2 regions of the Allobosea sp. 05L423 genome follow, and region 1 is predicted to be linked to the other one. Evidence: predicted binding sites of a transcription regulator. Region 1 holds the regulator's gene; the other holds the start of a gene.

Evidence for each region. The regulator PhoB, encoded in region 1, activates phosphate uptake and scavenging genes when phosphate is short. The targets are predictions, from matches to a motif close to TGTCATNNANCTGTCAT.
Region 2: a site for PhoB is predicted at 13,826-13,842, ahead of ugpB (sn-glycerol-3-phosphate ABC transporter substrate-binding protein UgpB). Genes of this name have one in related genera too.

Annotation. Positions count from the first base shown of each region.
Region 1 is NZ_JBFTOA010000011.1:162,109-177,704, reverse strand. Features, by position in the region: gene AC1DNE_RS21515 (sialic acid TRAP transporter substrate-binding protein SiaP) at 1-327, shown strand, start outside; gene AC1DNE_RS21510 (TRAP transporter small permease) at 499-1,011, shown strand; gene AC1DNE_RS21505 (TRAP transporter large permease) at 1,008-2,294, shown strand; gene ppk2 (polyphosphate kinase 2) at 2,465-3,418, opposite strand; gene AC1DNE_RS21495 (ATP-binding protein) at 3,537-4,592, shown strand; gene pstS (phosphate ABC transporter substrate-binding protein PstS) at 4,706-5,731, shown strand; gene pstC (phosphate ABC transporter permease subunit PstC) at 5,957-6,931, shown strand; gene pstA (phosphate ABC transporter permease PstA) at 6,944-7,828, shown strand; gene pstB (phosphate ABC transporter ATP-binding protein PstB) at 7,868-8,674, shown strand; gene phoU (phosphate signaling complex protein PhoU) at 8,758-9,477, shown strand; gene phoB (phosphate regulon transcriptional regulator PhoB) at 9,494-10,192, shown strand; gene AC1DNE_RS21460 (hypothetical protein) at 10,488-10,712, shown strand; gene AC1DNE_RS21455 (DUF3175 domain-containing protein) at 10,730-11,014, opposite strand; gene AC1DNE_RS21450 (SpoIIAA family protein) at 11,031-11,417, opposite strand; gene AC1DNE_RS21445 (LysR family transcriptional regulator) at 11,472-12,395, opposite strand; gene argH (argininosuccinate lyase) at 12,490-13,905, shown strand; gene AC1DNE_RS21435 (amino acid ABC transporter permease) at 13,902-14,795, shown strand; gene AC1DNE_RS21430 (amino acid ABC transporter ATP-binding protein) at 14,792-15,586, shown strand.
Region 2 is NZ_JBFTOA010000008.1:66,524-82,119, reverse strand. Features, by position in the region: gene AC1DNE_RS18540 (helix-turn-helix domain-containing protein) at 155-754, shown strand; gene AC1DNE_RS18535 (GNAT family N-acetyltransferase) at 751-1,287, shown strand; gene AC1DNE_RS18530 (hypothetical protein) at 1,304-1,717, opposite strand; gene AC1DNE_RS18525 (N-acetylmuramidase domain-containing protein) at 1,732-2,997, opposite strand; gene AC1DNE_RS18520 (C40 family peptidase) at 3,014-4,219, opposite strand; gene AC1DNE_RS18515 (DUF3297 family protein) at 4,371-4,625, opposite strand; gene hrcA (heat-inducible transcriptional repressor HrcA) at 4,840-5,925, opposite strand; gene rph (ribonuclease PH) at 6,068-6,784, shown strand; gene rdgB (RdgB/HAM1 family non-canonical purine NTP pyrophosphatase) at 6,787-7,434, shown strand; gene hemW (radical SAM family heme chaperone HemW) at 7,431-8,630, shown strand; gene AC1DNE_RS18490 (sn-glycerol-3-phosphate import ATP-binding protein UgpC) at 8,771-9,850, opposite strand; gene ugpE (sn-glycerol-3-phosphate ABC transporter permease UgpE) at 9,858-10,706, opposite strand; gene AC1DNE_RS18480 (creatininase family protein) at 10,706-11,458, opposite strand; gene ugpA (sn-glycerol-3-phosphate ABC transporter permease UgpA) at 11,458-12,339, opposite strand; gene ugpB (sn-glycerol-3-phosphate ABC transporter substrate-binding protein UgpB) at 12,415-13,740, opposite strand; gene AC1DNE_RS18465 (fumarylacetoacetate hydrolase family protein) at 13,938-15,116, shown strand; gene AC1DNE_RS18460 (methylated-DNA--[protein]-cysteine S-methyltransferase) at 15,249-15,596, opposite strand, start outside.

The DNA.
Region 1 (15,596 bases):
GCCAAGCTGGCGGAGGTCCAGAAATACCTCGTGCTGACCGCGCATATCATCACGCCGCGGCTCGTGATCGTGAACGAGGCGGCCTGGCAGAAGATCCCGCAGGCCGACCGCGACATCGTCGTGGCCGCCGTCGACAAGGCCGCGACCTGGCAGGACAACGAGATCCTGGAGCAGGAGAAGAGCCTGGCCGACAGCATGGCCAAGGGGGGCATGACGGTGACGAAGCCCGACAACGAGGCCTTCCGCAAGCCGGTGCTGGCGAGCGTGCCGGCGAAGTTCGAGAGCAAATGGGGCAAGGGGCTCTGGGACCGCATCCAGGCGCTGTGAAGGCGTTACCCGGAACCACGCGAGTCATCCCGGACAAGCGGCTTTAGCCGCGCAGATCCGGGATCCATGCCGGAACTTCCACCGGAAATGCTCAGGGATGGATCCCGGGTCTCCGCTTCGCTGCGCCCGGGATGACGCGCGTTTGATCTCCACTGTCGCAAAGGCATCCGCATGACGCGCTGGTCCAGGCTTTTCGACCGCCTGATGGAGGTGATCGCGGCGATCCTCATCGTGGCGCTGCTCGTCGTCGTCACGCTCGGCATCGTCACGCGCGCGCTCGGCGAGCCGCTGATCTGGACCGACGAGGTCTCGCGCTTCCTGATGCTGTGGGTCGCGGTGACAGGGTGGATTCTGGCGAGCCGGCGGCGCGCCCATATCCGCATCCGCTTCTTCCACGACATGCTGCCCGCGCGCAGCTGGCGCTCGGCCGAGGCGATCATGCAGCTCGCGATGATCGTCTTCGGCGGGCTGACCGTCTGGTACGGCGTGCATCTCGTCGAGGCCAACCACGATCTCGAAGCGACGACCGTGCCGCTCTCGATGGGGCTGCTCTACGCGCCGATGGTGCTGGCCGGGATCGTGACGGCGCTGCAGGGGCTCAGCGAATTCGTCGGCAACCTGCGCAACTGGCGGAACTCGCCCCATCCGCCGGTCGCGGTGACGCTGCAGGAGCCGGCGGAATGAGCGCGCTGATCTTCAAGATCTCGGCCGTCTGGCTGCTCTCGATCCTGGCCGGCTTCCCGCTCTTCGCCTCGATGGGGCTGGCCGCCTTCGCCTTCGTGCTGATCGGCGACTTCTCGGCCTCGATCGTGCCGCAGAAGATGGCGCAGGCGATGAACTCCTTCCCGATCGTCGCGGCGCCGCTCTTCATCCTGATGGGCAACATCCTCGCGGCGGCGCGCATCACCGACCGCATCGTCGAATTCGCGACGGCGGTGATCGGCTGGCTGCGCGGCGGCTATGCCCACGCCTCGATCATGACCAGCATGATCTTCGCCGGCATGGTCGGCTCGGCGGTGGCCGATGCCGCGGGCTCGGGCGCCATCGAGATCCGGGCCATGCGCAAAGCCGGCTATCGGCCGGAGACGGCGGCGGCGATCACCGCTGCGGCGGCGACGATCGGGCCGATCATCCCGCCTTCGCTGCCGATGGTGATCTACGGCGTGACGGCGGACGTCTCGATCGGACGGCTCTTCATCGGCGGTGTCATTCCCGGCGTGCTGATGGGGCTGTCGCTGATGGTCATGGTCGCGATGATCGCCAAGCGCCAAGGCTTCCGGAAGGAGAAGTTCAAGGGCTTTCGCGAGATCGGCCGGACCTTCTTCAGTGGCTTCTTCGCGCTGATGACCCCGCCGCTGATCCTGGGCGGCATGTTCTCCGGCATCTTCACGCCGACGGAGGCCGCGGCCGTCGCCTGCCTCTACGCCCTCTTCCTCGGCTTCTTCGTCTACCGCACGCTGGAAGTGAAGCAGCTCTGGCCGATCCTGATCGACACGGTCGAGACCATGGGGCTCGTCGCCGTGCTGGTGATGGCGGCGGGTGCGCTCGGCTGGTGCATGTCGATCTCGCGCGTGCCGCAGACGCTGACGCCGCTGATCGTCGAGACGATCCAGAACCCGCTCGTCTTCCTGCTCGTCTGCAATCTCATCCTGCTCGTCGTCGGCTGCTTCATGGAGGCGCTGGCCGCGATGCTGATCCTGATCCCGATCCTGGTGCCGGCTGCGAACAGCTTCGGCATCGATCCGGTGCAGTTCGGCATCATCATGATCCTGAACCTGATCCTGGGGACGATCCATCCGCCGATCGGCGTGGTGCTCTTCGTGGTGACGCGCATCGCCAATGTCTCGTTCGAGACGATGTCGAAGGCGATCCTCCCCTGGCTCATACCGCTGCTGGTCGTGCTTGCCGCGATCACGCTCTGGCCGCCGCTGACGACCTGGCTGCCGAACCAGGTGATGGGGCCGTGAGGGCGCAACAGCCGGGAGCCTGATGACTTTGAGCGGGAACCGCGTCGTCATCCCGGGCTTGACCCGGGATCCATGCCGGAGCGCTGCCGATCAGGGTTCAGGCACGGATCCCGGATCTCCGCTTCGCTCCGTCCGGGATGACTTCCGCGTTCCGCGGATCACGCCAGGCTTTACCGGCTCTCCGGCTCGCCGCCATGGTGGAGATAGCGGCCGACGGGGATGACGATCTCCTCGTCCAGCTTGCCGATCGCGGCCTCGTCCTTGTCCGCGTAAGGGATCGCCTTCAGCACATGGCGGATCGCGTTGAGCCTTGCGCGCAGCTTGTCGTTGCTGCGCACGACATGCCAGGGCGCGGCTTCGGTCGAGGTCCGGCCGAGCATCGCGTCGAAGGCGCGCGAATAGTCGTCGAAGCGCGGGATGGCCTCGAAGTCGATCGGCGTGAGCTTCCAGCGCTTGAGCGGATCGTGCCAGCGCGCGTGCAGGCGGGTCATCTGCATCTCGCGGCCAATGGTCAGGAACAGCTTGATCAGGCGGATGCCGTCGCGCGCCAGCATGCCCTCGAAGACGGGGGCCTCGTGCAGAAAGCTCTCGGTCTCGTCCGGCGTGCAGAAACCCATGACGCGCTCGACACCCGCCCGGTTGTACCAGGAGCGGTCGAAGAAGACGAGTTCGCCGGCCGTCGGCATCTCGCTGGCATAGCGCTGGAAATACCATTGGCCCTTCTCGGTGTCGGAGGGCTTCGGCAGCGCGACAGTGCGAGCCTGGCGCGGATTGAGATGCTGGGTGAAGCGGCCGATGGTGCCGCCCTTGCCGGCGCCGTCGCGGCCTTCGAAGACGATGACGATGCGCTCGCCATGCTTGGAGGCCCAGCGCGTCAGCTTCTGCAACTCGATCTGGAGCAGCTCGAGCTCGCGATTGTAGCGCTTGCGCTTCATCCGCTTGCCATAGGGATAGTCGCCGCTGTGATAGGCGGCATCGATGATGGCTTCCGGCAGCGTGTCGGCCTCGATGTCGAAACCCTTGAGCTTGGGGGACACGGGACGGGCCTTCGCCGGTTTGGCGCTCTCGCCCGCGGACAGCGCGATCGGCGCGTTGGCGTTCGAACCCGAGAATTTCTTTGCCATCGCTGCCTCCTCTTCGGGCAAAGCCTAGCCGGCTGACGTGCGGAAGGGAATTGACGCCTCTCCTTCTTCCGCCCAAGGAAGGGCAGGCCGGCTGGTGCCGGCTCGTTCCGAGCGCTCCATGGCCGACATTGCCCCTTCCTCTCCTGCGACGATGCAGACCATGATCGAGGCGCTCGGCGTCCCCGTGGTGCTGCTCGACGAGCAGGGCATCGCCCAGGCGCTCAGCCCTGCGATGCGCGCGCTTGTTCCGGGGCTCGAGATCGGCAAGTTCCTGGCACTGGTGCTGCGCGACCCGGACCTCAACGATGCGATCGAGCAGGTCGCGCATGAGGGCGGGCGCGACACCGTCGAGCTCGTCGAACGGGTGCCGTTCGAGCGTGCCTTCCGCATCCACATCGCGGCGCTGGGCGGCGGAAGGCGGCGGCCGACGCTGCTCACCTTCCAGGATCTCAGCGAGCAGCGGGTGATCGAGCGGATGCGCGTCGATTTCGTCGCCAATGCCAGCCATGAGCTGCGCACGCCGCTGGCCTCGCTGCTCGGCTTCGTCGAGACGTTGCAGGGGCCGGCGCGCAACGACGAGCGCGCGCGGGAGCGCTTCCTCGGCATCATGCGCGAGCAGGGGCTGCGCATGGCGCGTCTCGTCGACGATCTTCTCTCGCTCTCGCGTATCGAGCAGCGCGCTCACGTCGCGCCCGACACGCCGGTCGACCTCGCCGGCATCGCGCGCGAAATCGTCGACTCGCTCACATTGATGGCGCGCGAGCGCGAGGTCACACTGGCGCTCACCACGCCGCGCGAGCCGCTGCTGGTCCCCGGCGACCGCGACGAATTGCTACGACTGATGGAGAACCTCGTCGAGAACGCCATCAAATACGGCAAGCAGGGCGGCGAGGTGAAGATCACCGTCGAGGCCGGCGAGGATGAGGCCAGCTTCCACGTTCGCGACGATGGGCCGGGGATTGCGCCGGAGCATCTGCCGCGCCTGACCGAGCGCTTCTACCGTGTCGACACCGCCGCCAGCCGCGAGGCGGGCGGCACGGGCCTGGGGCTGGCTATCGTCAAGCACATCGTGCTGCGCCATCGCGGCAGGCTGACGATCGAAAGCAAGCCGGGCGAGGGGGCGACCTTCAAGGCGATACTGCCGCGTTTCGAGGCCCAGCGCGCAGGCCGCTGAGCCGCCGCTTCAACGGCTTTGTGACAGTTTTCATGACGACGTGTCATCCGGCTGTCATATAGGGGGTGTTCTGACAGGGGAGCTGTCAACAGCGACCCAGAGAGGACATCTCAATGCGCAAGATTCTCGTTCTCGCGGCCGTAGCCGTCGGGATCGCCGGTTCCGCCCAGGCTGCCGACATCACCGGCGCCGGCGCGACCTTCCCCTTCCCGATCTATTCGAAATGGGCCGAGGCCTACAAGAAGGACACCGGCACGGGCCTGAACTACCAGTCGATCGGCTCGGGCGGCGGCATCCGCCAGATCAAGGCGAAGACCGTCGCCTTCGGCGCGACCGACGCTCCGCTCAAGGGCGAGGACCTCAGCAAGGACGGCCTGATCCAGTTCCCGACCGTGATGGGCGGCGTCGTTCCGGCCGTGAACATCGCCGGCGTCGAGCCGGGCAAGCTCAAGCTCTCGGGCGACATCATCGCGCAGATCTATCTGGGTGACATCAAGAAGTGGAACGACCCGAAGATCGTGGCGCTCAACGCCGGTCTCGCCCTGCCGGACGCCAACATCAACCCGGTCTATCGCTCGGACGGCTCGGGCACGACCTTCGTGTTCACCGACTACCTCTCCAAGGTCTCGGCCGACTGGAAGTCCAAGATCGGCGCCAACCAGTCGGTCCAGTGGCCGGTCGGCATCGGCGGCAAGGGCAACGAAGGCGTCTCCGCCTCGGTCAAGCAGGTCGCCAACTCGATCGGCTATGTCGAGTACGCCTATGCCAAGCAGAACAAGCTCGCCCACGCCCTGGTGAAGAACGCCGACGGCAACTTCCCGGCTCCTGAGGAGAAGGCCTTCCAGGCAGCCGCCGCCAATGCCAACTGGCAGGAGCAGCCGGGCTTCGGCATCTCGCTCAACAACCAGAAGGGCGCGGATGCCTGGCCGATCACCTCGGCGACCTTCATCCTGGTCCATGCCAAGCCGGAGAAGCCGGAAGAGGTGCAGGCCGCGCTGAAGTTCTTCGACTGGGCCTACAAGAGCGGCGACAAGCTGGCGAGCGAGCTCGATTACGTCGCCCTGCCGTCGACCGTGAAGGATCAGGTCCGCAACGCCTGGAAGGGCGTGACCGACACCGCCGGCAAGCCGATCTTCTGATCGCTGCCAGCGACAAGGTGAGGCGGGCCAGTCCCGCCTCACCGATACATGCAGCCCTCATCCTGAGGAGCCGCGGTATGCGGCGTCGCGAAGGATGATCCAGAGCGCACTGGAGCCTCCTTCGGGACGCTCCTGCGGAGCGCTCCTCAGGATGAGGGCTGAGGTTGATCGGAGTCGGGTGACCGGCTGCAGGCAACCTCTGCCACGACACCGGAGCCTCCGCGGATGACCGCAGCAACCGACATGACGAGCATCCCCGGCGCGAGGCCGGCCGCCCGCAAGACGCCGAAGGCGGGGTTCGACCTCTTCTTCCGCAATGCCAGCTTCGCGGCGGCGCTGCTCGTGCTGGTGCTGCTCGCCGGCATCATGATCTCGATGATCATCGGCGGCTGGCCGGCCTTCCGCGAGTTCGGCCTCGGTTTCATCACCTCCAGCGTCTGGGATACGCAGAACGAGCAGTACGGCGCCTGGCCGGCCATCGTCGGCACGCTTTCGACGGCGTTGATCGCGCTGGCGATCGGCGTGCCGCTTTCGCTCGGCATCGCAGTCTACCTGACCCAACTGGCGCCGGGCTGGTTCAAGAAACCGGTCGCCACCGCGATCGAGCTGCTCGCCGCCGTGCCCTCGATCATCTACGGCATGTGGGGCCTGTTCGTCTTCGTGCCGCTCTTTGCGGCCTATGTGCAGATCCCGCTCTCGAACATCGTCGAGGGCATGCCGGTCGTCGGCACCATCCTCTATTCACGCTCGCCCTCGGGCCTCGGCATCTTCACCGCCGGCCTGATCCTGGCCTTCATGATCGTGCCGTTCATCGCCTCGATCACCCGCGACATGCTGGAGCAGATCCCCTCCGTGCTCCGCGAAAGCGCCTACGGCATCGGGGCGACGACATGGGAGGTCGTGCGCCACGTGCTGGTGCCGCAGGCCGGCGTCTCGATCATCGGCGCGATCATGCTCGGCCTCGGCCGCGCGCTCGGCGAAACGATGGCGGTCACCTTCGTCGTCGGCAACGCCAACCGCCTGTCGGCCTCGATCCTCGATCCCGGCTCGACCATCGCCTCGCGCATCGCCAACGAATTCAACGAGGCGATGGGCCTGCAGCTCAACGCGCTGATCGCGCTGGGCTGCATCCTGTTCTTCGTCACCTTCGTCGTCCTCGTCATCGCGCGGCTGCTGGTCGCCCGCGTCAAGCGCTACTGAGGTCTTTCGTCCATGACCATGACGACCACGCCCCGCGAGCTGCCGCACACCCCCTGGGGGCGCGTGCGCCAGTCCCGCCGCACCGCCGACCGGCTGATGAAGATCATCGCGACCGGCTTCACCTTCTGCGCCATCTTCGTGCTGTTCTGGATCCTCGGCATGCTGCTGGTGAAGGGCATCGGCGGCCTCTCGCTCGCCACCTTCACCGCGGTCACTCCCGGCCCGGGCACGGAAGGCGGCGGCCTCGCCAACGCCATCGTCGGCTCCTTCGTGCTGACCTTCCTCGGCATTGCCATCGCAACCCCGATCGGGGTTCTCGCGGGCACCTGGCTCGCCGAATACGGCAGGGGTTCCAAGCTCGCGCACCTGATCCGCTTCATCAACGACATCCTGCTCTCGGCGCCGTCGATCCTGATCGGCCTGTTCGTCTACGTCATCCTGGTCGAGCCCTTCCGCGGCTACTCCGGCTGGGCCGGCGGCGTCGCGCTCGGCATCATCGCGATCCCGGTCATCGTGCGCACCACCGAGGACATGCTGAACCTCGTCCCCGGCCCGCTGCGCGAGGCGGGGGCCGCGCTGGGCGCGCCGCCTTCGGTCGTCATCACCTCCGTGACCTGGCGTGCGGCGAAGGCCGGCATGATGACGGGCATCCTGCTGGCGCTCGCCCGCATCGCCGGCGAGACGGCGCCGCTGCTCTTCACGGCTCTGAACAACAATTTCTGGTTCTCGCCCTCGCTCGCCGGCGGCGTCTCGAACCTGCCCGTCACGATCTATCAGTTCGCCTCCGCTCCCTACGAGAACTGGCAGCAGCTCGCCTGGGCGGGATCGCTGATCATCACGGTCTCGATCCTGCTGCTTTCGCTCATTGCCCGCCGCGTCGTCGCTGGCGGCAAATAAGACTTGAATCCAACCCGGTCGCGCCCGACCTTGAGGACCATGTCGATGCTTTCGACCCTTGAACTCTCCCCGCAGACGCTCGATGCCGAGGCGCCCGTCCGGATCGCGGTGAAGAACCTCGATTTCTACTACGGCGAGCACCGGGCGCTGAAGAACATCAATCTCGATTTCCGCGACCGGCACGTCACCGCGCTGATCGGCCCTTCCGGCTGCGGCAAGTCGACCCTGCTGCGCATCTTCAACCGGATCTACTCGCTTTATCCCGAGCAGAAGGCCACCGGCGAGATCCTGCTCGACGGCCGCAACATCATCTCCAACGACGTCGACGTGAACGAGCTGCGCTCGCGCGTCGGCATGGTCTTCCAGAAGCCGACGCCCTTCCCGATGTCGATCTACGACAACGTCGCCTTCGGCATCCGCCTCTACGAGAAGCCGCCGAAGTCCGAGCTCGACGACCGTGTCGAGGGGGCGCTGCGCCGTGCCGCGCTGTGGGACGAGGTCAAGGACAAGCTGAAGAGCTCCGGCATGGGCCTCTCCGGCGGCCAGCAGCAGCGCCTGTGCATCGCCCGCACCATCGCGCAGAAGCCGGAAGTGATCCTGTTCGACGAGCCGACCTCCGCGCTCGACCCGATCTCCACCGGCAAGATCGAGGACCTGCTGGAGCAGCTGAAGAGCGACTTCACGATCGCGATCGTGACGCACAACATGCAGCAAGCTGCACGCATCTCGCAGTACACCGCCTTCATGTATCTGGGCGAGGTCATCGAGTTCGCGCCGACCAACACCATCTTCATGAACCCGGCCAAGAAGCAGACGCAGGACTACGTCACCGGCCGGTTCGGCTGAGCCGCGGCAGAGTTCTTTGTTTGTCGCATTTTCTTCGCGCGAACCGGTCCGATTTCGCTTGAAAATGCTTTGAGGATAACGCCATGACCGACCACATCGTCCGCTCCTACGACACCGATCTCGAAGGCATCCGCCGCAGTCTTGCCGAAATGGGCGGCATGGCCGAGCGCATGCTGGGCGACTCCACCGTGGCGCTGGTGCGCCGCGACACCGGCCTCGCCCAGAAGATCATCACCGCCGACCAGCGCCTCGACAACCTGCAGCGGGACGTCGAAGAGAAGGCGGTGCTGACCATCGCCCGGCGCCAGCCGCTCGCGAACGACCTGCGCGAACTGATCTCGGCGATCCGCATCGCGGCCGACATCGAGCGCGTCGGCGATCTCGCCAAGAACATCGCCAAGCGCGCCGTCGCCATCGCCGGCCAGTTCCAGCCGCCGCACCGCGCCGTGGTCGGGCTCGAGCACATCAGCCGCCTGGTGCAGGCGCAACTCAAGGACGTGCTCGACGCCTACGCCGCAGGCAACGAGCAGAAGGCGCTCGAGGTCTGGCGCCGCGACGACGAGATCGACGCGCTCTACACCTCGCTGTTCCGCGAACTCCTGACCTACATGATGGAGGATCCGCGCAACATCACCTTCTGCACGCATCTCCTGTTCTGCGCGAAGAACATCGAGCGCATCGGCGACCACACCACCAACATCGCCGAGACGATCCATTACCTCATCACCGGCGACTCGCTCGACGTGAACCGGCCGAAGCTCGACACGACCAATATCGAAGTCGAGGCGGTCACGGGCAGCTGAGGCGAGGCAAGGAATCATGGCCGCACGCATCCTGATCGTCGAGGACGAGGAGCCGCTGACCCTGCTGCTGCGCTACAATCTCGAAGCCGAGGGCTTCGAGGTGGACAGCGTGGCGCGCGGGGACGATGCGGAGCTTCATCTGCGCGACCACACCCCCGATCTCGTGCTGCTCGACTGGATGCTGCCGGGCCTCTCCGGGATCGAGCTCTGCCGCCGGCTGCGGTCGCGGCGCGACACCGAGCGCGTGCCGATCATCATGCTGACCGCGCGGGGCGAGGAAACCGAGCGCGTGCGCGGGCTCGCGACCGGCGCCGACGACTATGTGGTGAAGCCCTTTTCGTTGCCGGAATTGATCGCGCGCATCCAGGCGCTGCTCCGCCGCGCCAAGCCGGGCCATGTCGCGGGACTGCTTGCCGCCGGCGACCTCGAACTCGACCGCACCACACGGCGCGTCCGCCGCGCCGGCAGCGAGTTGCATCTCGGCCCGACCGAGTTCAGGCTGCTGGAGTTCCTGATGCAGGCGCCCGGCCGCGTCTATTCGCGCGCCCAGCTGCTCGACGCCGTCTGGGGCCGCGACGTCTATATCGACGAGCGCACCGTCGACGTCCATGTCGGCCGGCTGCGCAAGGCGATCACGCCCGCCAATACCAAGGACCCGCTGCGTACCGTGCGCGGCGCCGGCTACGCCTTCGACGAGACTTTTGCGCGCAGCTGAGCGGCGCTCCAGCTCTCCTCCTCATCGCAGCTTACGGTGAGTCTCGCCTGCTCGCTCGCGTTGACCCTGAAAGTCAGCGCGAGCCAGAGGAGGTCGCCATGAGCAAGATGCCGCCAGTCCCGCCGGCCAGTCGAAGCGACAAGGGCCCGGGCGAGCGGGATCATGCCGGGCACGATATGCGCAGCGCTAGGAGGTGGCGAGCGAGCGCCGGCCGGGCCAGCATGACCAGCAGGGCAACACCCGCATCAACACGAGCCATCAGGGTCTGCAGCAGGATCGTTGAGGAGGCTGCCTCATGTCGGCCTCGACCAAGGCGCCGCAAAGCATCCGGCACGGCGGCCCGGGCTCGTCCCATGAGAATGCGAGGAAGTCGCCGGGCATCCGCAAGCCGCCTGCCGACGACGAAACCCGGCAGGTTCGCGTTTCGGGCGGTGGCGGCGAGCGCGACAGCCATCGCTTGCATGATCCGGCCCGCAAGGGTGGCGGCCCCGCGAGAAGCCCCCTACAGGACGATCCCTGAAGGGGCCGGCAGGAGCCTCAGCCCTCTCGGTAGAAGAGGCGGCGCAAGCTGTGCTTGGCCGCTTCCAGCGTCCTGCGCCGCTCGGCCGGCAGGTTCCGGCCGGCGCGGTTGATGTAGAAAGTCAGCATCGACATCGCCGAGCGATAGGGGCTCGACTTGCGGAGCCGGCTGTGTTCAGCCGACCGCTTCAGCGAACGTGCGATCCGTCGCGGATCGCCCTGCTTGAACACCGCCTTCTCAAGATCGAGCGCGTTGCTCCGGGTGGTGATATCGGCCGACCACCTGCGTTTGTGGGCAGTCATGGCGTCCTCCTGTCGGTCAGGCGTTTGGCCCGCCCTCGATGTCACCGGCCCAGGTCAGTGCGGTCTCGTACTCCTCCGGCTTGAAGGTGCGGACGGTCACGAAGGGGATCGCTGGGTTGAGCAGGTCGACGAAGGCGGCAAGCCAGCCCCTGTCGGTGATCACCGCCTCGCGCGGGAAGCGCTGCAGCTCCCAGAGCTTGCCGAGGCTGTAGCGCGCATCCTTCCAGGCGGCAGCCAGGGTCATATCGGTGAAATCGGTGAGGTCGGCGAGGATGCCGACCTTCTCGTGTCGCGCGAGCTTCGCCTCGATATCGGCCATGATCCCATCGAGATCGTCACTGGTCAGCGTCTGCGACAGGCGGTAGGCGCCGACATGGTCCGGGGCAGGCAGAATGGTGAACATGGCTCCTCCTTGCTCCAGACAACGCGGGGCAAGAGCGGAAGTTTCGCCCGATGATCAGGCCGCTGCGGGCGCACGGGTGGCGGCGTCGAACCGGGCCGCTTCGGCGCGCAGCCAGCCGACGAATTCATCGAGGCCGGGGCGTTGCGGCTGGCCAACCGGGAGGGTGAGCCAACAGCCCGTCGCACTGGTGAAGCCGAGGCCGAGCGGGTTGATAAGCGCGCCGGAAGCCAGCTCGTCGGCGACATAGCAGCGCGGCATCAGAGCGACGCCCAGCCCGGCGACGGCGGCGCTGGTGATCACGGAATAGTAGCCGTAACGCACGGTGTGCTCGGGCACCGCGCCGCGCAGGTCGTGGGCCTCGGTGAACTCGGCCCAGAAGGTCGGCATCTGGTAGTGCTGCAGCAGCGTCATCTTCTGGATATCGGCGGCACGACGAAAGCCGCCCATGCGCTCGACCAGGCTCGGCGCGGCGACGAGGGCAACGTCGCGGCCGAAGAGGTAATGCGCCTCCTTGCCGGGCCAGGGCGGGACGCCATGGGCAATGTCGAGATCGGGCTCCTCGGTCTCGCTCTCGCTGACATAGTTGGTGAACTGGACGTCGACGCCGGGATGCGCCGCAGCGAAGGCCGGAAAGCGCGACATCAGCCAGCGCTCGCCGACGATGGCGACCATGTGCAGGCGGATCGGCCGGGCAATGGCGCTGCGCTCGGCGAGGCGCCGGGCGCCCCGCTCCATCTGCTCCAGCGCGGCTTCGGCATAGGGCAGATAGATCGCGCCGGCCTCGGTGAGCTTGAGGCCGAGCGGGCTGCGGTCGAACAGCACGGCACCGAGATGGTGTTCCAGCGACAGGATCTGCTTGGAGACGGCACTCTGCGTCAGGTTGACGACCAGGGCGGCGCGGGCGGTCGAGCCCAGCCTTGCAACCGTGGTGAAAGCTCGCAAAGCGGTCGATGACGGAGGAGGCCGGCCGGCGGCCATGGGGTATTCCTTTTTGGACTATCGCTGCGGAGATCGTTTCGTTTGCCGGGCTTTCGGTCAAGAGGCCATTCTTCCCTAACGGGAGGACAAGCTCATGAACCAGACGACGCGCCTGTGGGGTGGACGCTTCCGCAAGCCGCCCGATCCGCGGCTGATGAAGCTGTCGAGCGCGGCCGGTGAGCACGCGAGGCTGGTGCCGCAGGATGTTGCGGGCGGCAAGGCGCATGCGGCCGAACTCGGACGCGCCGGGCTGCTGACGGCGCAGGAGCTCCAGACCATCCTGACCGCGCTCGACGCGATCGCGCGGGACACGGTCGAGGGGCGGATCACGCCCGGCCCGCAGGACGAGGATGTCCATACCTTCATCGAGCGCATCCTGACCGAGCGGATCGGCTCGACGGGCGCCAAGCTCCGGGCAGGGCGCTCGCGCAACGACCAGGCCGCGAACAATCTCAAGCTCTATCTGCGCGCGAAGTCGCGCTCGCTCGCGGCGATGCTGGCGGAACTCCTGACCGCGATCGCCGATCAGGCCGAGCTGCATGCGGCCTCGGTCAGCCCCGGCTTCACCCATCTCCAGAGCGCCCAGCCGGTCACCTTCGGCCATTGGCTGATGGCGCATGGCCAGGTGCTGATGCGCGACGCCTCGCGCCTGACCGACTGGGAAAAGCGCTCCGGCCAGTCCCCGCTCGGGGCGGCGGCGCTTGCAGGCTCGGCGATCACGCTCAATCCCGAGCTCAGCGCCAAGGCACTCGGCTATGACGAGCCGTTCGAGAACTCGGTCGACGCGGTCGGCGCGCGCGACCATGTCGCGGAATTCCTGTTCGTCGCGGCGATGCTGACGACCAACCTGTCGCGGCTCGCCGAGGAGGTGACGCTGTGGGCTTCCAGGCAATTCGCCTGGGTGACGCTGGACGATGCCTTCGCCACCGGCTCCTCGATCATGCCGCAGAAGAAGAACCCGGACATCGCGGAAATCTCGCGCGGCCGGGCGGCGCGGCTGACCGGCGACCTCGTCGCCATGCTCGGCGCATTGAAGGGGCTGCCGCTTTCCTATAACCGCGACCTCGCCGAGGACAAGCGCGCCGCCTTCGACGCAGTCGACGTGCTGGAAGAGGTGCTGCCGGCCTTCGCCGGGCTGATCGCCAGCATGAGCGCCGACGCCGAGACGATGCGCGCCCAGGCCGGTTCCGGCTTTGCGCTGGCGACCGAGGTGGCAGATCATCTCGCCCGCAACGGCGTGCCTTTCGCCGAGGCGCATGAGATCACGGGGGCGCTGGTGCGCTATTGCGAGGAACTGGGCCGGGAGCTTGAATCGCTCGACGCCGTCGATCTCAGGGCGGTCGATCCGCGGCTCGATGCCGGGGTCCTCGACCATCTGACGCTCGATGCCGCGGTCGCTGCGCGCAGCGGCCATGGCGGCACGGCGCCCGACCGCGTGCGCGAACAGATCGACCGCTTCCGCGGCAAGCTCGCCGCCCTCGAAACCTGGAGCCGGGAGACGGGCCAATGAGCGTCGCCACTTCGCCGATCAGCAGCCGGGATCTCGCCCAGGTCTCGCATCTGAGAATCGTGCCGCGGCGCTTCTATGGGCGCTGGGTCGCGGCCGCGGCGATCGTCGCCATCCTCGTCTGGCTGGTCATGGCCTTTGTCGAGGGCGACATCGCCTGGCCGGTGGTCCGGCAGTTCTTCACCGCGCCGGCGATCATCGCGGGCCTCGGCAACACGCTGATCATGACGGTCTGCGCGATGACGCTCGGCGTCGTGCTCGGCGTGATCTTCGCCATCATGTACATGTCGCCGAACCCGGTGCTGCGCGGCGTGGCGCTGTTCTACATCTGGTTCTTCCGCGGCACGCCGCTGCTGCTGCAGCTCCTGATCTGGTTCAACCTGGCGCTGGTCTTCCCGACCATCGGCATCCCCGGCCTGTTCTCCTGGCGCACGATCGACATCATCGGGCCGTTCATGGCGACGCTGCTCGGGCTCGGCATGAACCAGGGCGCCTACACTGCCGAGGTGGTGCGCGGCGGTATCCTCTCCGTCGACCAGGGCCAGACCGAGGCCGCCAAGGCGATCGGCATGACGCGGCTGACGACGCTGCGCCGGATCGTGCTGCCGCAGGCGATGCGTGTCATCATCCCGCCGGTCGGCAACGAGGTGATCAGCATGGTCAAGCTGACCTCGGTGGCGAGCGTGATCCAGTACGCCGAGATCCTGCGCAACGCGCAGACGATCTACTACGCCAATGCCCGCGTCATCGAGCTGCTGATCGTCGCTGCCGGCTGGTATCTGCTCGTGGTGACGCTGCTGCAGATCGGCCAGTATTTCCTCGAACGCCACTTCTCCAAGGGGCGGGTCGGGCGGCGCGCCAAGCGCACCGCGGTTCAGGAGGAGCCCGCATGAACGCGGTGGCGAACACGGCCGTGGCCGATAGTGCGATCGTTGCAATCGCGAACGTCAGCAAGTTCTTCGGCGACCTGAAGGCGCTGAACGATGTCTCGCTCTCGATCGAGCCCGGCATGGTCCAGTGCATCATCGGGCCGTCGGGCTCGGGCAAGTCGACGCTGCTGCGCTGCATCAACCAGCTCGAGAAGATCGACCAGGGCGCGATCCGCGTCGATGGCGAGCTGATCGGCTATCGCCGCGTGGGCAATGAGCTGCATGAGCTGACCGATCCGGAGATCGCGCGCCAGCGCCTCGTCACCGGCATGGTCTTCCAGCGCTTCAACCTGTTCAACCACATGACGGCGCTGCAGAACATCATCGAGGGGCCGCTCACCGTCCTGAAGCGTCCGCGCAAGGAGATCGTCGCCGAAGCGACGGCACTGCTGGAGCGCGTCGGTCTTGCCGACAAGCGCGACGCCTATCCGAGCGAGCTCTCAGGCGGGCAGCAGCAGCGCATCGCCATTGCCCGCGCCCTGGCGATGAAGCCGAAGCTGATGCTGTTCGACGAGCCGACCTCGGCGCTTGACCCCGAACTCGTCGGCGAGGTGCTCAACGTGATGCGCGATCTGGCGGCCTCCGGCATGACCATGATCGTGGTCACGCATGAGCTCGGCTTCGCCCGCGAGGTGGCCAACGACGTCGTCTTCATGGACAAGGGCGAGATCGTCGAGCAGGGTCCGCCGCAGACCGTTCTCGTTGCGCCGAAACAGGCGCGCACGCGCGACTTCATCGCCGCCGTCCTGAAGTGACGATGGCGCA
Region 2 (15,596 bases), on a different contig from region 1:
CAGAGCGAAGCGGAGATCCGGGGTCCACCGTGGAATTCCGGAGCCCGCGATGCCCCCCGGGGCCAAGCCGGGATCGTAGCAGAGGCGTTGTCGCAGGGCGCGCCTAAACGCATCTCTCTTGCAAATTCCAATATATAAGATTTATTCTCCATTCATGGAGTTCGAAAGCGATACCGAAATCGACCGGCGGCTCGGGCAGCGGCTGAAAGCGGCCCGCCAGCGCTATGGCCTGACGCTCGAGGCACTTGCCGAGCGTAGTGCCGTCAGCCGCGCCATGATCTCGCGCGTCGAGCGCGGCGAATCGAGCCCGACGGCCGCGCTGCTCGTCCGGCTCGGCTCGGGGCTCGGCCTCTCGCTCTCGGCGCTGCTGGAAGAGGATGCAGGAAGCGGGCCGCTCATCCGCCGCGGCGCCCAGCCGGTCTGGCGCGATCCGGCAAGCGGCTACCTGCGCCGCAATGTCTCACCGCGCGGAACGGGCTCGGGCTTCGAGATCGTCGAGGTCGAGTTGCCGGCCGGAGCCGAGGTCCGCCTCGACAACGCGACCGGCACCCCGGCACTGGATCAGCAGGTCTGGGTGCTGCAGGGCCGGCTCGACCTGACGGTCGAAGGGATCCGCCACGAACTCGCCGAGGGCGACTGCCTGCAGATGCATCTGCGCGGCGCGATCATCTACCGCAATCCGGGCAGCGAACCCGTTCGCTACGCCGTCATCCTCGCCGCCAGAAGCGGCACCTATCCAGGACATATCGCATGAACGCGACCACGCTCACCGTCGCCATCGAGACGCTCGATGCCGAAGCAACTGAGGCCGCCATCCCCGCGCTCACCGATATCCTGCGCGACTGCGTCGCCAATGGCGCCTCCGTCGGCTTCATGGATTGGAACACTTCGGCCGACTATGAGCGCTTCTGGCGCGATGCCGCGGCCAGCGTCGCAAGCGGGCAGGTTATTCTGCTGGCCGCGCGGAATGACGACGGCATCGTCGGCACGGCGCAGTTGCATCTGATCGGCAAACCGAACCAGCCGCACCGGGCCGAGATCGCCAAGGTGCTGGTGCATTCGCGCGCCCGCCGTCAAGGCATCGGCGAGGCGCTGATGCAGCGCGCCGAGGCCATCGCGCGGGAAAAAGGCCGCGACCTCCTCGTGCTCGACACCGACGAACACGGCGCGGCGCGCAGGCTCTACAACCGCCTCGGCTGGACGGAGGCCGGCACGATCCCGCGCTTTGCGCTGATGCCCGGCGGGGCCGACTGCGGATCGACCTTCTTCTACAAGGATCTGCGCTGACGGAGCGCCCCTGCCGTCAGCTCTTGCGCACCCTGCGCAGCATGACGGTCGGACCCGCCTGCTTGCCCGTACTGCAGGAGACCTCGGCGATATCCGCGAATTGGCCGGCTTTGAACGTGCAATCCCGCGGGTGGCCGAACATGCGTTTGCCGCTGCAGTGAACGACGAAGCTGTTGACCTTTGCGCTTGCGGTGGCGCCGATCTGGGAGCCGCTGCCTGTCAGCATGCATTCGGCATAGCCCACGCGGATCATTTCCCTCAGCATCACCTCCTGGCCGACAACATCGATGGCCAGGCCGAGATGACCTTCGCGCTCGGCGAGGAGAACCCAGTCGCCCTTGAGATCCGAAAGGACGGGTGCCGCTGCGAGAGGCCCGATCACGGCGGAAACGACCCCGCAGACTGCGATGCCGCGGCACGCCATTCGCATGGATCTGCCTCGCATCATCCCCTCCAGTGCTCGACCGGCGCGAAGACCGCGCGCGACGGTGAATTCCTCTCGAAGCCTTTGCGGCGGTCGGCGACGCGCTCCTCCGCAATCCCCGCGATGCTGCGAAACAGAAACAACCCGGCCCCGACGGCCGCAGCCGGCACGAGGCCGGCGGACCCGAGATATGGCAGGGCGCCGACAGCGAGGTCGCCGAGAGATTTCGCCACATCACCAGCTCCGGACGCCGGCGTGAACATGGTTTTGAAGATGCCTTCGACCGCCTGGCCGACACCGGGCATCGCTCCCAGACCACCGAGGATACCGGCAGCGCCGACGCCGATGGCGGCCTTGCGGTTATTGTCGGCGGCCACGATTGCAGGCACGCCGTCGTCATACAGGTCTCCCGGCGTCGCCTGCGCGCGCGCCGGCGCGACAGGCATCGGCAACCCGCCCGCCAGAGCGAGCAAGGTCGCATCGTCGGGCTGTCCTGTCGCCGACAGGCCGTTCTGCACCTGGAAGGCGAAGAGGGCGCCGGAGGTGATTGGACCGAAGAGGCCGTCGATCTTGCCCACCGGATAGCCCAGGCGGGCCAGATGCTCCTGCACGCGTTCCATCTCGGTCCACCCGCGCGTGACCGAGGGCGAGAGCGTCGTTGCGACGGCTCCAGGCATGCGTAGCCGCGCGGCCCAGGCCCCGTAGGCTGTTTCCAGCCGCGTGTCGTAGCGGTTCGCAGCGTAGCCCTTGCCGTTGTAGCGATACGCGAAACCCGCCCAGTCGCGGCTCCGCAAGGCCTGCATCATCGCTGGATTCGCCGCGATGAAGTGCAGCATCGCCTCGATCTGCGCGGTCGCGCCCGTCGCCATGCTCGCGACCATATCGGTGGCCGATGCATAGCCCAGCGCAACCGCGTTGAAGCCCATGATCTGACCAAGCCCCCAGGAGGCGGAGCGATTGGCGAGCTCCTCGTGGATCGCCCGGGCGCGCTGCAGCAAGCCCAGACGGCCCGCACGCCCCTGATCGGCATATTGGGAGGAGCGCTGCCAGCTCGGGATGGCGAGGCCTTCCGCTTCCGCCCGCGCCAGGAGAGACGGCGCGGCCTCGCGCAACAGCCGATGGAAGACATGCTTCTCGAACAGGAAGACTGGCGTGATGCCGTCAGCTTCGAAAGCGCGACCATTGCTCTCGACCTCGACGACGGCGAGAGCCACGGCGGGCTCCAGCCCCTGTGTCTGGGCCAGCCGCGTGATCTCGTTGACGATGTCCTGCGTGAAATCGACCATAGGCTCCCCCCTTCGATCAGAAACGCAGATTCGCGCCTGTGCGGTGTTCATCGACACGCTGGGCGGTGGTCGCCTGCGCATTGCGCCAGAGCATGACGGCAAGCCCGATCAAGACGAGCCAGACCCCGCCCTTGGCCCCCAGAAGGACCGGCAAGATCGTAGGCAGGGGGCTTCCCGCCTCCTGGGCAACGGCTGCAGGCATGACCCAATCCGTCACGGAGGGCGATTGCACGATCTGCGTTGAAGCCGCTTCGGCCCGGGTGGCCAACTGGCCCGTCCTCTCGAAAAGGTCGGTTCGCGCATCGGTCAGTCCCAATATGCCGAACAGGGCGGTCGCGAGCGCCAGCCAGCGACCGCGGTCGGTCAGCGCAATCGTCTCGGAGCCCTCCCGCTTCAGATCCCGCGCCGTCTCGTTGCGCCGCTCCGGCCAGAGTGGCATCGGTTCGCCCCTGCGAAGCTGGAACCAGGTCCGCGCGTCGACGATGCCGGTGGGCGCAATGCCATTGGCCTGCTGGAACGAGAAGACGGCCGTCATCGTCCGCAGCCCGTAGTCGCCGTCGTCCCTCCCGGCCGGATAGCCCTGATCGTTCAGGAGCCCCTGAACGGCCTTGATCTGATCGACGGAATCGGGATTTGCGCCGGGGCGGAGCGGCAAGAATTCAAGGAGGCCTTGCCCGCCATCGATCGCGCCAAGCACCCCGCGCTGCTCATCCTCCAGCGCATCCGTCGTGATCTGATCGTCCGGTACGCCGAGCTGCAAGATATTCGGCAAGAGGCCGCTGGTCGCAACCGGAGCGCGCTCGGTTGGCCAACGATAACCAAGCAGCCGGGATTTCGGATAGCTGGAGACCTTGACGCTGTCCCCCTGATTGCCGCCGAGCACGAACAGGTGCTCATCATCCTCGCGCAGGAAGAAGCCGACATGGCCATAAGAGCTGTTCGCCTCGTTGCGAGAGAGGACGACGATGCAACCTTCGCGTGGCTCTTCGAGCTTCACGCCGAGGTTGAGATAGCTGCGGGCCATCAGCGAGCGGCTCGAGGAGTAGCCGGAAAGCACGAGGCAGGCGCCGGCGAAAGCCGCACACCACGCGTGCTCGTCGCTGCGGACCTGGCCGTGTCCCGACAGGCGGAACATCTCCAAAATCCGCGGTTCCGCTGCTGCGCCCTTGTATTCGGTGATGCCCCGGAGGGTATTCGCGATCAGCCACCACGGAGCCAACATGCGCACCTCACACAACTTATGGTTGCATGATCAATGCATATGCGCCTCCCCGACGCAATGCCGCAGCGGCAACTGCGTTAACGACAGAGGCCCGGCAGTGCACCGGCCACTGCCCGGCGCCTCGTTTCCGCAGCCCTGCAGAAGGCCGCGATCAGCCTTCGGCCTGAGCCTCGCCGCGGATATAGGGCTCGACAGGGCCCTTCAGCGTGATCGTCATCGGGCGGCCGAAGCGATCCTTGGCGTTGCCGGCCGCGACCTTCACCCAGCCTTCGGAGACGCAATATTCCTCGACATTGGTCTTCTCGACGCCCTTGAAACGGATGCCGATGTCGCGCGCCAGCACCTCGGCGTCGTAAAACGGGCTGTCCGGGTTGACGGAGAGGCGGTCGGGAAGCTGGTCTGACATGGGCTTTGGCTCTTGTGGATTCGGGGGCGCTTTCGCGCGGAGATAGCCTCATCCGCGACGGAAGCCAAATTCTTCAAGATGGAAACGCGTCGTCATCCCGGGCGAGCGGCGAAACCGCGCCGATCCGGAAGCCCTGGCGGCGTTCCGGTTTTCTTCGATGGCTTGCGGGCCACGCCCGGAACAACGGCGTACTTCCTCAGACAGATGCTGCGCGTCAGCGTTCGCCGTCGAGCAGGCTGCCGACCACCTTGGCGGTGTAGTCGACCATCGGGACGATGCGGGCATAGTTCAGACGCGTCGGGCCGATGATGCCGACGACGCCGACGATGCGCTGCTCGGCATCGCGGAAGGGGGCCGCCACCATCGAGGAGCCCGACATCGAGAACAGCTTGTTCTCCGAGCCGATGAAGATGCGCACGCCGTCGCCATCCTCCGCTCGCGACAGAAGATCGATCACGTCGGTCTGGGTCTCGAGATCGCCGAAGAGCAGGCGGATGCGCTCGAGGTCCTCCTGCGCCTTCAGGTCCTCGAGCAGGTTCGCCTGGCCGCGGACGATCAGGTGCCGGTCGCTGCTCGGGCCCGACGAAGTGGCGATGCCGTTCTCGACCAGCCGGGCGGTCAGCGCATCGAGCTCGCGCTCCATCTGCGTGCGCTGGGTCGCGATCTCGCCGCGCAATTCGGCGAGCGTCTTGCCGATGATACGCGCGTTGAGGAAGTTCGCGGCCTCGCTCAGCGCCGAAGCCGGCAGGCCGGGCGGCAGCGCCAGCAGGCGGTTCTCGACCGTGCCGTCCTCCGCGACGAGCACGACCAGCGCACGGGCGGGATCGAGCCGGACGAACTCGATGTGCTTGAGCCTTGGATCAGCCTTGGTGGTGACGACGACACCAGCGCCGCGCGACAGGCCGGAGAGCAGCGCCGAGGCCTCGGTCAGCGTCTGGTCGAGGCTGCGGTTGGTTGCGGCAGCCCTGATCTGTGCCTCGATGCGCTTGCGCTCGTCGGAGGTGAGGTTGCCGACCTCCATCATCGCATCGACGAAGAAGCGCAGGCCTCGTTCCGTAGGAAGGCGCCCCGCAGAGGTGTGCGGCGCGTAGATCAGCCCGGCCAGCTCCAGATCGGTCATGACGTTGCGCACCGTCGCCGGCGAGAGCGACATCGGCAGCAGGCGCGCGATGTTGCGCGAGCCGACAGGCTCGCCGGTCGTCAGAAAGCCGTCGACGATCTGGCGGAATATCTCGCGCGAGCGCTGATCGGTCTCGACCAGGCTGCTTATCGTCTCGGGGCGGGGCGTGTGGGCGCTCATGAACCTTTACGGGCGAACCGTTCCTCTGTCCTATTGTCGTCACGCGATGCGCATGGATCAAGGGGTAGAAAGCCCCCCTGCCTTGCCGTACCGGGCGGGAGAGCCTAAAAGCCGCCACTTCTCCGCAAGACAGGATCATTTCATGCGACCCTCCAAACGCGCCGCCGACGAGATGCGCAAGGTCACGCTCGAACGCGGCGTGGTGCGCTATGCCGAGGGCTCCTGCATGGTGACGTTCGGCGAGACCAAGGTGCTCTGCGCCGCCACCGTCGAGGAAAAGGGCCCGCCGTGGCTGCGCGGCACCGGCAAGGGCTGGGTCACCGCCGAGTATTCGATGCTGCCGCGCGCAACGCATGAGCGCACGCGCCGCGAGGTTACCTCCGGCAAACCCTCTGGCCGCACGCAGGAGATCCAGCGACTGGTCGGGCGCTCGCTTCGCGCCGTCGTCGACCTGACCGCGATCGGCGAGCGCCAGATCGTCGTCGACTGCGACGTGCTGCAGGCCGATGGCGGCACCCGGACGGCGTCGATCACCGGCGCCTGGGTGGCGCTGCACGACGCGTTGAAATGGATGGAAGGCCGCGGGCTCCTCAAGGGCACCAACCCGCTGAAGGACCATGTCGCCGCCGTCTCCTGCGGCATCGTCGCCGGCCAGCCGGTGATCGACCTCGACTATGTCGAGGATTCCGGCGCGCAGACCGACGCGAATTTCGTCATCACCGGCACGGGCGGCCTCGTCGAGGTGCAGGGTACGGCGGAAGGCGCGCCGTTCTCGGAGGAGGAGCTGCTTTCGCTGCTCAAGCTCGCCAAGGGCGGCGTTTCCAAGCTGGTCGCCCTCCAGAAGGCGGCTGTGGCCTGACGATGAGCCAGCACCGCCTCCTCACCGGCAAGGTCGTGATCGCGACCCACAACCAGGGCAAGCTGCGCGAGATGCGACAGCTTCTGGCTCCCTACGGCATCGAGCTCGTCTCGGCCGGGGAGCTCGGCCTGCCCGAGCCGGTCGAGGACGGCACCATGTTCTCGGAGAATGCGGCGATCAAGGCGGTCGCCGCGACCAGGGCGAGCGGCCTGCCTGCGCTCTCCGACGACTCGGGCGTCTGCATCGACGCGCTCGACGGTGCACCCGGCCTGTTCTCTGCCAATTGGGCCGGTCCGGGCAAGGATTTCGCCCCCGCGATCGCGCGCGTGCAGATCGAACTGGCCAAGCGCGGCGCCGCCACGCCCGACAAGCGCGGGGCGCATTTCGTTTCGGCGCTGGTGATCGCCTGGCCGGACGGCCATCAGGAGCTGTTCGAGGGCCGCGTCTTCGGCACGATCACTCATGAGGTCCGTGGCGCGGGCGGCTTCGGCTACGACCCGATCTTCCTGCCTGACGGGCACGCGAAGACCTTCGGCGAGATGACAGCGGCCGAGAAGCACGGCATCCCGGCCGATGGCTCCCCCGGCCTGTCCCACCGGGCGCGCGCCTTCCATGTCCTTGCCGCCGCCTGCCTGAGGAAACCGGCATGAGCACCGCGGCCGCCCTTGCGGAGCGGCCCACCGCCCCGCATCCGACAACAGATGCGGGCTTCGCCGTCTATGTGCACTGGCCGTTCTGCCTGGCCAAATGCCCCTATTGCGACTTCAACAGCCATGTCCGGCTGCAACCGCCGGACCAGGCCCGTTACATCGCAGCCTTCCGCCGCGAGATCGCGCATCGCGCCGCGCTGGTGCCCGGCCGCACGGTCTCCTCGATCTTCTTCGGCGGCGGCACGCCCTCGCTCATGGAAGGCCGCACGGTCGGCGCGATCCTCGATGCGATCGGGGAGCACTGGGCAGTCGATCCGAAGTGCGAAGTGACGCTGGAGGCGAACCCGACCAGCGTCGAGGCCGGGCGCTTCCGCGACTTCAGGGCTGCCGGCGTCAACCGCGTCTCGCTCGGCGTGCAGGCGCTGAACGACTCCGATCTCAAGGCGCTCGGCCGCATGCACTCCGCCGAGGAAGCGCTGGCGGCGGTCGCGATCGCGCGGAAATATTTCGAGCGCTATTCCTTCGACCTGATCTACGCCCGTTCGCCGATGCAGACGCCCGCGCTCTGGCGCGCCGAGCTGGAGCTGGCGATCAGCCATGCGGCCGAGCACCTCTCGCTCTACCAGCTCACCATCGAGCCGGGCACGGCCTTCGAGCGGCTGTTCCGGGCCGGCAAGCTCGCGATTCCCGACCATGATGCCGGCGCGGCGCTCTACGAGATCACGCAAGAGGTGACAGCCAAGCACGGCCTGCCGGTCTACGAGATCTCGAACCACGCGCGGCCGGGCGCGGAATGCCGCCACAACCTCGTCTATTGGCACTATGGCGAATATGCCGGCGTCGGCCCCGGCGCCCATGGCAGGCTGGTGACGACGCAGGGCCGCATGGCGCATTCGACCGAGAAGCGACCGGAAATCTGGCTGGAGCGGGTCGAAGCTGAAGGCCACGCCCTGGTCGAGGACGAGCGGCTGAGCGAGGAATCGCAAGGCGACGAATACCTGCTGATGGGGCTGCGGCTGGTCGAAGGCATCGACCCGGCGGTGTTCAAGGCGCTGGCGGGCCGCGAGCTCAACGCCAACCGCGTCGCCAGCCTGATCGACGAGAAGCTCCTGATGCACCGGCATGGCGGCCGGCTCGCGGCGACGCCGGATGGCGCACTGCTGCTCGACGCGCTGGTGGCCGATCTGGCGGCCTGAGTTTCGCCGGCTTTCGCGGCCCCCCCGCCGTCATGCTCGCCCTTGCGGCGAGCATCCATGTCTTGAACACGTCCCTCGACCAGCGAAGACGTGGATGGTCGGAACAAACCCGACCATGACGGAGAGCGTCGGAAAGCCGCTCAGCGCTTGCCCAGCCTCACCCCCGTCTTCGGATCGAAGACGTGGACCTTGTCGGGATCGACGGTGATCCAGAGCCGGCCTTCCTGCGCCGCGACGTCGCCGGTCGCCGCCTGCATCACGAAGGGTTGGCCCGCGAGCTTGCCGTGGAAGAGCTGGGTCGCGCCGAGCTCCTCGATGAACTCGACGTCGAAGGGCAGCGAGCCCGCCTGGCCTTCCGAGGCGATCTCGACATCCTCGGGCCGCAGGCCCACCTCGACCGGCGCCTGCGCCGCCAGATCCTCGCGCAGGTCGCGGACCTCAATGATGGCGTCGCCGAGCGCGACGATGCCGGGGCCGTCGACCAGGCCGGGCAGGATGTTCATCGGCGGCGAGCCGATGAAGGTCGCGACGAACTTGCTGGCCGGCTTGCGGTAGACCTCGGCCGGCACGCCGATCTGTTCGACCTGGCCGGCATTCATCACCACGAGCTTGTCGGAGAGCGTCATCGCCTCGACCTGATCGTGGGTGACGTAGATCGAGGTGACGCCGAGCGCGCGCTGCAGCTTCTTGATCTCGACGCGCATCTGGACGCGCAGCTTGGCATCGAGGTTCGAGAGCGGCTCGTCGAAGAGGAAGACCTGCGGCTTGCGCACGATGGCGCGGCCCATGGCGACGCGCTGGCGCTGGCCGCCGGAAAGCTGCCGCGGCCGGCGCTCGAGGAAGGGCTCGATCGCGAGGATGCGCGCCGCCTCCTTCACGCGCTTGTCGATCTCGTCCTTCGGCGTGCCGCGGTTGCGCAGGCCGTAGGCCATGTTGTCGTAGATGTTCATATGCGGGTAGAGCGCATAGTTCTGGAACACCATCGCGATGTCGCGGTCGGCCGGCTCGATCTGGTTGACGACGCGGCTGCCGATCGCGACTTCGCCCGAGGAGATCGTCTCGAGACCGGCGACCATGCGCAGCAGCGTGGACTTGCCGCAACCGGAGGGGCCGACCAGCACGCAGAAGCCGCCGTCGGGAATGTCGAAGGAAACGCCCTTCACGGCCTCGACGCCGCCGGCATAGACCTTCTTGACGCTGTTGAGAGTGACCTGGGCCATTCGCGGATTACTTCTCGGTTTCGACCAGGCCCTTCACGAAGAGCCTCTGCATGACGATGACGACGAAGACGGGCGGCAGCATCGCCAGCATGGCCGTGGCCATGGCGAGCTGCCATTCGGTCAGCGCGTCGGCGGTGACGATCATCTTCTTGATGGCGATGACGATGGTCTGCATCGAGTCCTTGGTCGTCACCAGGAGCGGCCAGAGATACTGGTTCCAGCCATAGATGAACTGGATCACGAACAGCGCCGCGATCGTGGTGATCGAGAGCGGCAGCAGCGTGTCCTTGAAGAACTTGAACGGGCCGGCGCCGTCGATCTTGGAAGCTTCCAGCAATTCGTCGGGAATCGTCATGAAGAACTGGCGGAAGAGCAGCGTGCCTGTCGCCGAGGCGATGAGCGGGACCGCGAGGCCCTGATAGGTATCGAGCATGTTGAGATCGGAGACGATCTTGAATGTCGGGAAGATGCGGACCTCGACGGGGAGCATCAGCGTGATGAAGATGATCCAGAACGCCGCCATGCGGAACGGGAAGCGGTAATAGACCACCGCATAGGCCGAGAGCACGGAGATGAAGATCTTCCCGAGCGCGATCGCCATCGCCATGATGAAGGAGTTGAGCATCATCCCGATCACCGGCTCGCGCGTCGTGCCGGAGGTTCCGACGAAGAGAATGCGGTTGTAGTTCTCAAGGAAATACGGCCCCGGATAGAGCGGCATCTGGCCGTTGATCACGGTGGTCGCATCCCAGGTCGAGGCGACGAAGGTCAGCCAGACCGGGAAGGCGACGATCAGCACGCCGATCGTCAGGATGACATAGGCGATCGCGTCGCCCAGGCGGCGGTCCTCGACCATCAGATCCCCCCCTTGCCCATCTCGCGCAGCAGCCCGGCCAGCGCTTCGGCGCAGGCATCGAGGCAGGCTTGCCCCTTCTGCAGCGTGGCGCGGCGGGCATCGCCGACCACGCCGGTCTCCGTCATCTCCCGGAAGGAACGATGCCGCGACACGGTCGGGCGTCCGGGCAGGCCCTCGCGGGCGCCGAACGCTTCGCCGAGGCGGGCTTCGCGGACCGAGCCCGGTGCCAGCACCATCATCATCGAGGTCTCGACCTCGCAGGCATGCTGCACGCCCTGCTGATCCTCCAGCAGCGGCCCGAGCGCGTCATGCGCCAGCAGGAAATAGGTGGTCGCCTCGACATGCAGCCGCGTCTCGCGGGCGAAGTCGGGCAGGAAGGCCGTCAGCGCGGCGATGTTGCCGCCATGACCGTTGACGATCAGCACGCGGTGGAAACCGTGGCGCTCGATGCTCCCAAGGAAGGCGAGCAGCACCGCGCGATAGGTCGGGATGTCGAAGGTGAAGGTCCCGCCGAAGGCCATGTGATGCTCGGCCATGCCGCACCACAGCGTCGGCGCGACGACCACCTCGACATCACCGGCCCGCTCGGCCGCGGCCTTGCAGACGCCGCTGCAAAGAACGGTGTCGACGCCAACCGGCAGATGCGGCCCATGCTGCTCGATCGAGGCGACGGGGAGCACGACGATCGTATCCTTCGCCGCCTTGGCGCGCAGCTCCTCGGCGGTGAGGTCTTGCCAGAGGACGGAGGCCATCAGTAGCTCACCTTGCGTTCGATGAAGCGGAACTGGACCGCGGTGAGGCCGATGACCATGACCAGCAGGATCACCGACTGCGCCGCCGAGCCGCCCAGATTCGAGCCGCCCTTGCCGTCGGCGAAGACCTTGTAGACCAGCGTTTCCGTCGCGCCCGAGGGGCCGCCGCCGGTGACCGCGTCGATGATGCCGAAGGTGTCGAAGAAGACGTAGACGATGTTGACGACGAGCAGGAAAAAGGTCGTCGGCGAGAGCAGCGGGAAGACGATGGTCCAGAAGCGGCGCATCGGCCGGGCGCCGTCGATCACCGCCGCCTCGATCACGCTCTTCGGGATCGACTGCAGGCCGGCGAGGAAGAACAGGAAATTGTAGCTGATCTGCTTCCAGGTCGCGGCCAGGATGACGAGCAGCATGGCATGGTTGCCGTTGAGCCGCGGATTCCAGGGAATGCCGAGCACCTGCAGCCCGCGCGCGAGCATGCCCAGCGAGGGGTCGAACATGAACAGCCAGAGCACGCCGGCAATGGCGGGCGCCACCGCATAGGGCCAGATCAGCAGCGTCTTGTAGATCTCGGCGCCGCGGACCTGCCGGTCGGCCATCACCGCGAAGAGCAGCGCGATCGACAGCGAGAAAATGCAGACGAAGGTCGAGAACACCGCGGTGTTGATGAAGGCCTTGAGATAGCCGGGGTCGGCGAAGAGCAGCTGATAGTTCTCGAACCAGACGAACTCGGTCGAAGTACCGAAGGCATCTTCAAGCAGGAAGCTCTGCCAGACCGCCTGGCTCGCCGGCCAGTAGAAGAACACGATGGTGATTGCGAGCTGTGGCAGCAGCAGCAGGAAGGGAATGGTCAGCCCCTTGAAGTACGCGTTCTTCTGCATCGGCTTCCTTGAACGAGACGGCCATCCCGGACGCATTTGTCCGGGATGGCCCTAGAGATGCAAGAGGCTACGCGCTTACCGCGAGGCCGTGCGCTCGAACTGGCGCAGCATCTGGTTGCCGCGCTCGACCGCCGCGTCCAGCGCCGCCTGCGGCGACTTCTGGCCGTTCAGCGCCGCCTCCAGCTCCTCCGACCAGATGTCGCGGATCTGGACGAGGCTGCCGTAGCGCAGGCCCTTCGAGTTGTCGGTCGGGGTCTTGTTGGTCAGCTCGAGGATCGGCGTCTCGAGATAGGGCTTGTCCTTGTAGAAGCCGGACGCCTTGACCTTCTCATAGGCGGCCTTGGTGATCGGCAGATAGCCCGACTCGGTATGCAGCTTCACCTGACGGTCGACATCCGAGAGGAAGGTGAAGAACTTGGCGACGCCCTTGTACTCGTCGGCCTTCTTGCCGCCCATCACCCACAGCGAGGCGCCGCCGATGATCGAGTTCTGCGGCGCACCCTGCACATCCGGATAATACGGCATCGCCGCATTGCCCCAGTCGAACTTGGCATTCGCCTTGACGTTGCCGAAGAAGCCCGAGGAGGTCAGGAAGATCGGGCACTCACCCGAGGTGAAGCGGCCTTCGCCGTTGTTGGTGCGGCCGGAATAATCGTAGGTCTTGTCCTTCTGCAGCTCGACCAGATTGGTCCAGTGCTTGAGGAAGGCCGGGCTCTTGTTGAAGTTCAGCACGGCGTCGAAGCCGGCCATGCCGTTGACCTTGGTCGAGAGCGGGATGTTGTGCCAGGCGCCGAACTGCTCGATATTGGCCCAGGTCGCCCAGGCGTTCGAGACGGCGCACTTGTCGTAGCCGGCAGCCTTCAGCTTCTTGGCGGCCTCGAAGGTCTCGGGCCAGGTCTTCGGCGGCTTCGCCGGGTCGAGGCCCGCCTTCTTGAAGGCGTCTTTGTTGTACCACATCACCATCGAGGACGAATTGAACGGCATCGAGAGCATGTCGCCCTTAGCCGTCGAATAATAGCCGGTGATGGCGGGGAGATAGGCGTTCGGATCGAACTTCTCGCCGGCTTCCTTCATCACCTCGTGAACCGGCTTGATCGCGCCCTTGGCCGACATCATCGTGCCGGTGCCGACCTCGAAGACCTGCAGGATGTGCGGCGCCTGGCCGGCGCGGAAAGCGGCGATGCCGGCGTTCAGCGCGTCGGGATAGGAGCCCTTGTAGACCGGGACGACCTTGTAGTCCTTCTGCGAGGCGTTGAAGTCCTCAGCGAGCTTGACGACCACGTCGTTGTTGGCGCCCGTCAGGGCGTGCCACCACTGGATTTCGGTCTGCGCAAGGGCCGGCGAAGCGCCGACGAGCGCGAAGGCGGCGACCGACATCAGGATGCGCGATTTGATGCTCATGGAGTGTCTCCCTTCCGCGGGCGGGCGGGCGCCGCGGTTCTTGTCGTTGGTGCGCAAGCTAGCATGAAGCGCAGGCGACATTTCAATGACAAAACGATGACAGTTTTTGCAAGGCACTTATGGCCGCGGCCCGGCTTGCGCATTCACGCATAAACAGCTGATCTGCGCATCCTGACTCGCCTTTTCCGGACCGCATCATGACGAGCCTCGCCCTTTCCGTCTCGACGACCTTGCCGCAGGATGCCGGTGCCGCCGCGCTGGCCGGCCGCGTCTGGCGCCCCGATCTCGGCGGCCCGGCGGTGGTCACGCTGCGCGACGGGCAGTTCGTCGACATCACCGCCACCTTCCCGACCAGCCGCGACCTCTGCGAGAGCGCCGATCCGGCGGCCGCACTGCGCGCTACGAAAGGCGAGGCACTCGGCTCGCTCGCCGAGATCCTTGCCAACACGCCTGTGGACGGCCGCGATCCGAAGCGCCCCTGGCTGCTGTCGCCGCTCGACCTGCAGGCCGTGAAGGCGGCCGGCGTCACCTTCGCGGTCTCGATGCTGGAGCGCGTCATCGAGGAGAAGGCGCGCGGGAACCCGGCTGCGGCCGCGACTATCCGCGAGGAGATCGGCAAGCTGATCGGCGACGACCTCTCCAAGCTGAAGCCGGGCTCGGCCGAGGCGATGCATCTCAAAGAGGTGCTGATCGCGCAGGGCGCCTGGAGCCAGTATCTCGAAGTCGGCATCGGGCCGGATGCCGAGATCTTCACAAAGGCCCCGGCGATGTCGACGGTCGGCACGGGCACTGACGCCGGCCTGCATCCGGCATCGAGCTGGAACAACCCGGAACCCGAGATCGTCCTGATCGTCGCCTCGGATGGGCGCATCGTCGGCGCCACCCTCGGCAACGACGTCAACCTGCGCGATGTCGAGGGCCGCTCGGCCCTGCTGCTCGGCAAGGCGAAGGACAACAATGCGGCGGCCGCGGTCGGCCCCTTCATCCGCTTCTTCGACGCCGGCTTCACGCTCGATCATGTCCGCAAGACGACGGTGACATTGACGGTCGAGGGCGAGGACGGCTTCACGCTGGAGGGCTCGTCCTCGATCGCCAAGATCAGCCGCGACCCGGCCGACCTCGCGGCGCAGATGATCGGCCCGCACCATCAGTATCCGGACGGAGCGGCGCTCTACCTCGGCACCATGTTCGCGCCGATCAAGGACCGCGATGCGCCGGGCGGCGGCTTCACCCACAAATACGGGGACATCGTCACCATCGCGGCGCCCGAGCTCGGCAGCCTGGTCAACCGGATGAAGCGCACCGATGCCTGCGAGCCCTGGACCTTCGGCGCCTCGCATCTGATGCGCCATCTGGCGAAACGCGGGCTGCTCTGAGCGCAGTCCGCGACAGACCCGTCATGGTCGGGCTTGCCCCGGCCATCCACGTCTTCGCTTCGTCGAAGGCTGTGTTCAAGACGCGTCATGCTCGCCACAAGGACGAGCATGACGCGTTGAGTAGCAGCAGGCTCAGCCGGCCGTAGCCTGGCCCGCCTCCCAGCCGAGGATGGCGCGCTTGCGTGTCAGGCCCCAGTGATAGCCGGTGAGCGCCCCGGACTTGCCGATGACGCGATGGCAAGGCACCACGAAGGAGATCGGGTTCTTGCCGACGGCCATGCCGACGGCCCGCGCCGCGCTCGGCTTGCCGATGTGGTTGGCGACGTCGCCATAGGTCGTCGCGCAGCCGACCGGGATCCGCAGCAGCGTCTCCCAGACCCGGACCTCGAAATCGGTGCCGATCAGCACGACGCGCAGCGGCGTCTCCGCCGACCAGGCCTTGGGCTCGAAGATGCGGCCGGCATAGGGCGCCGTCAGCAT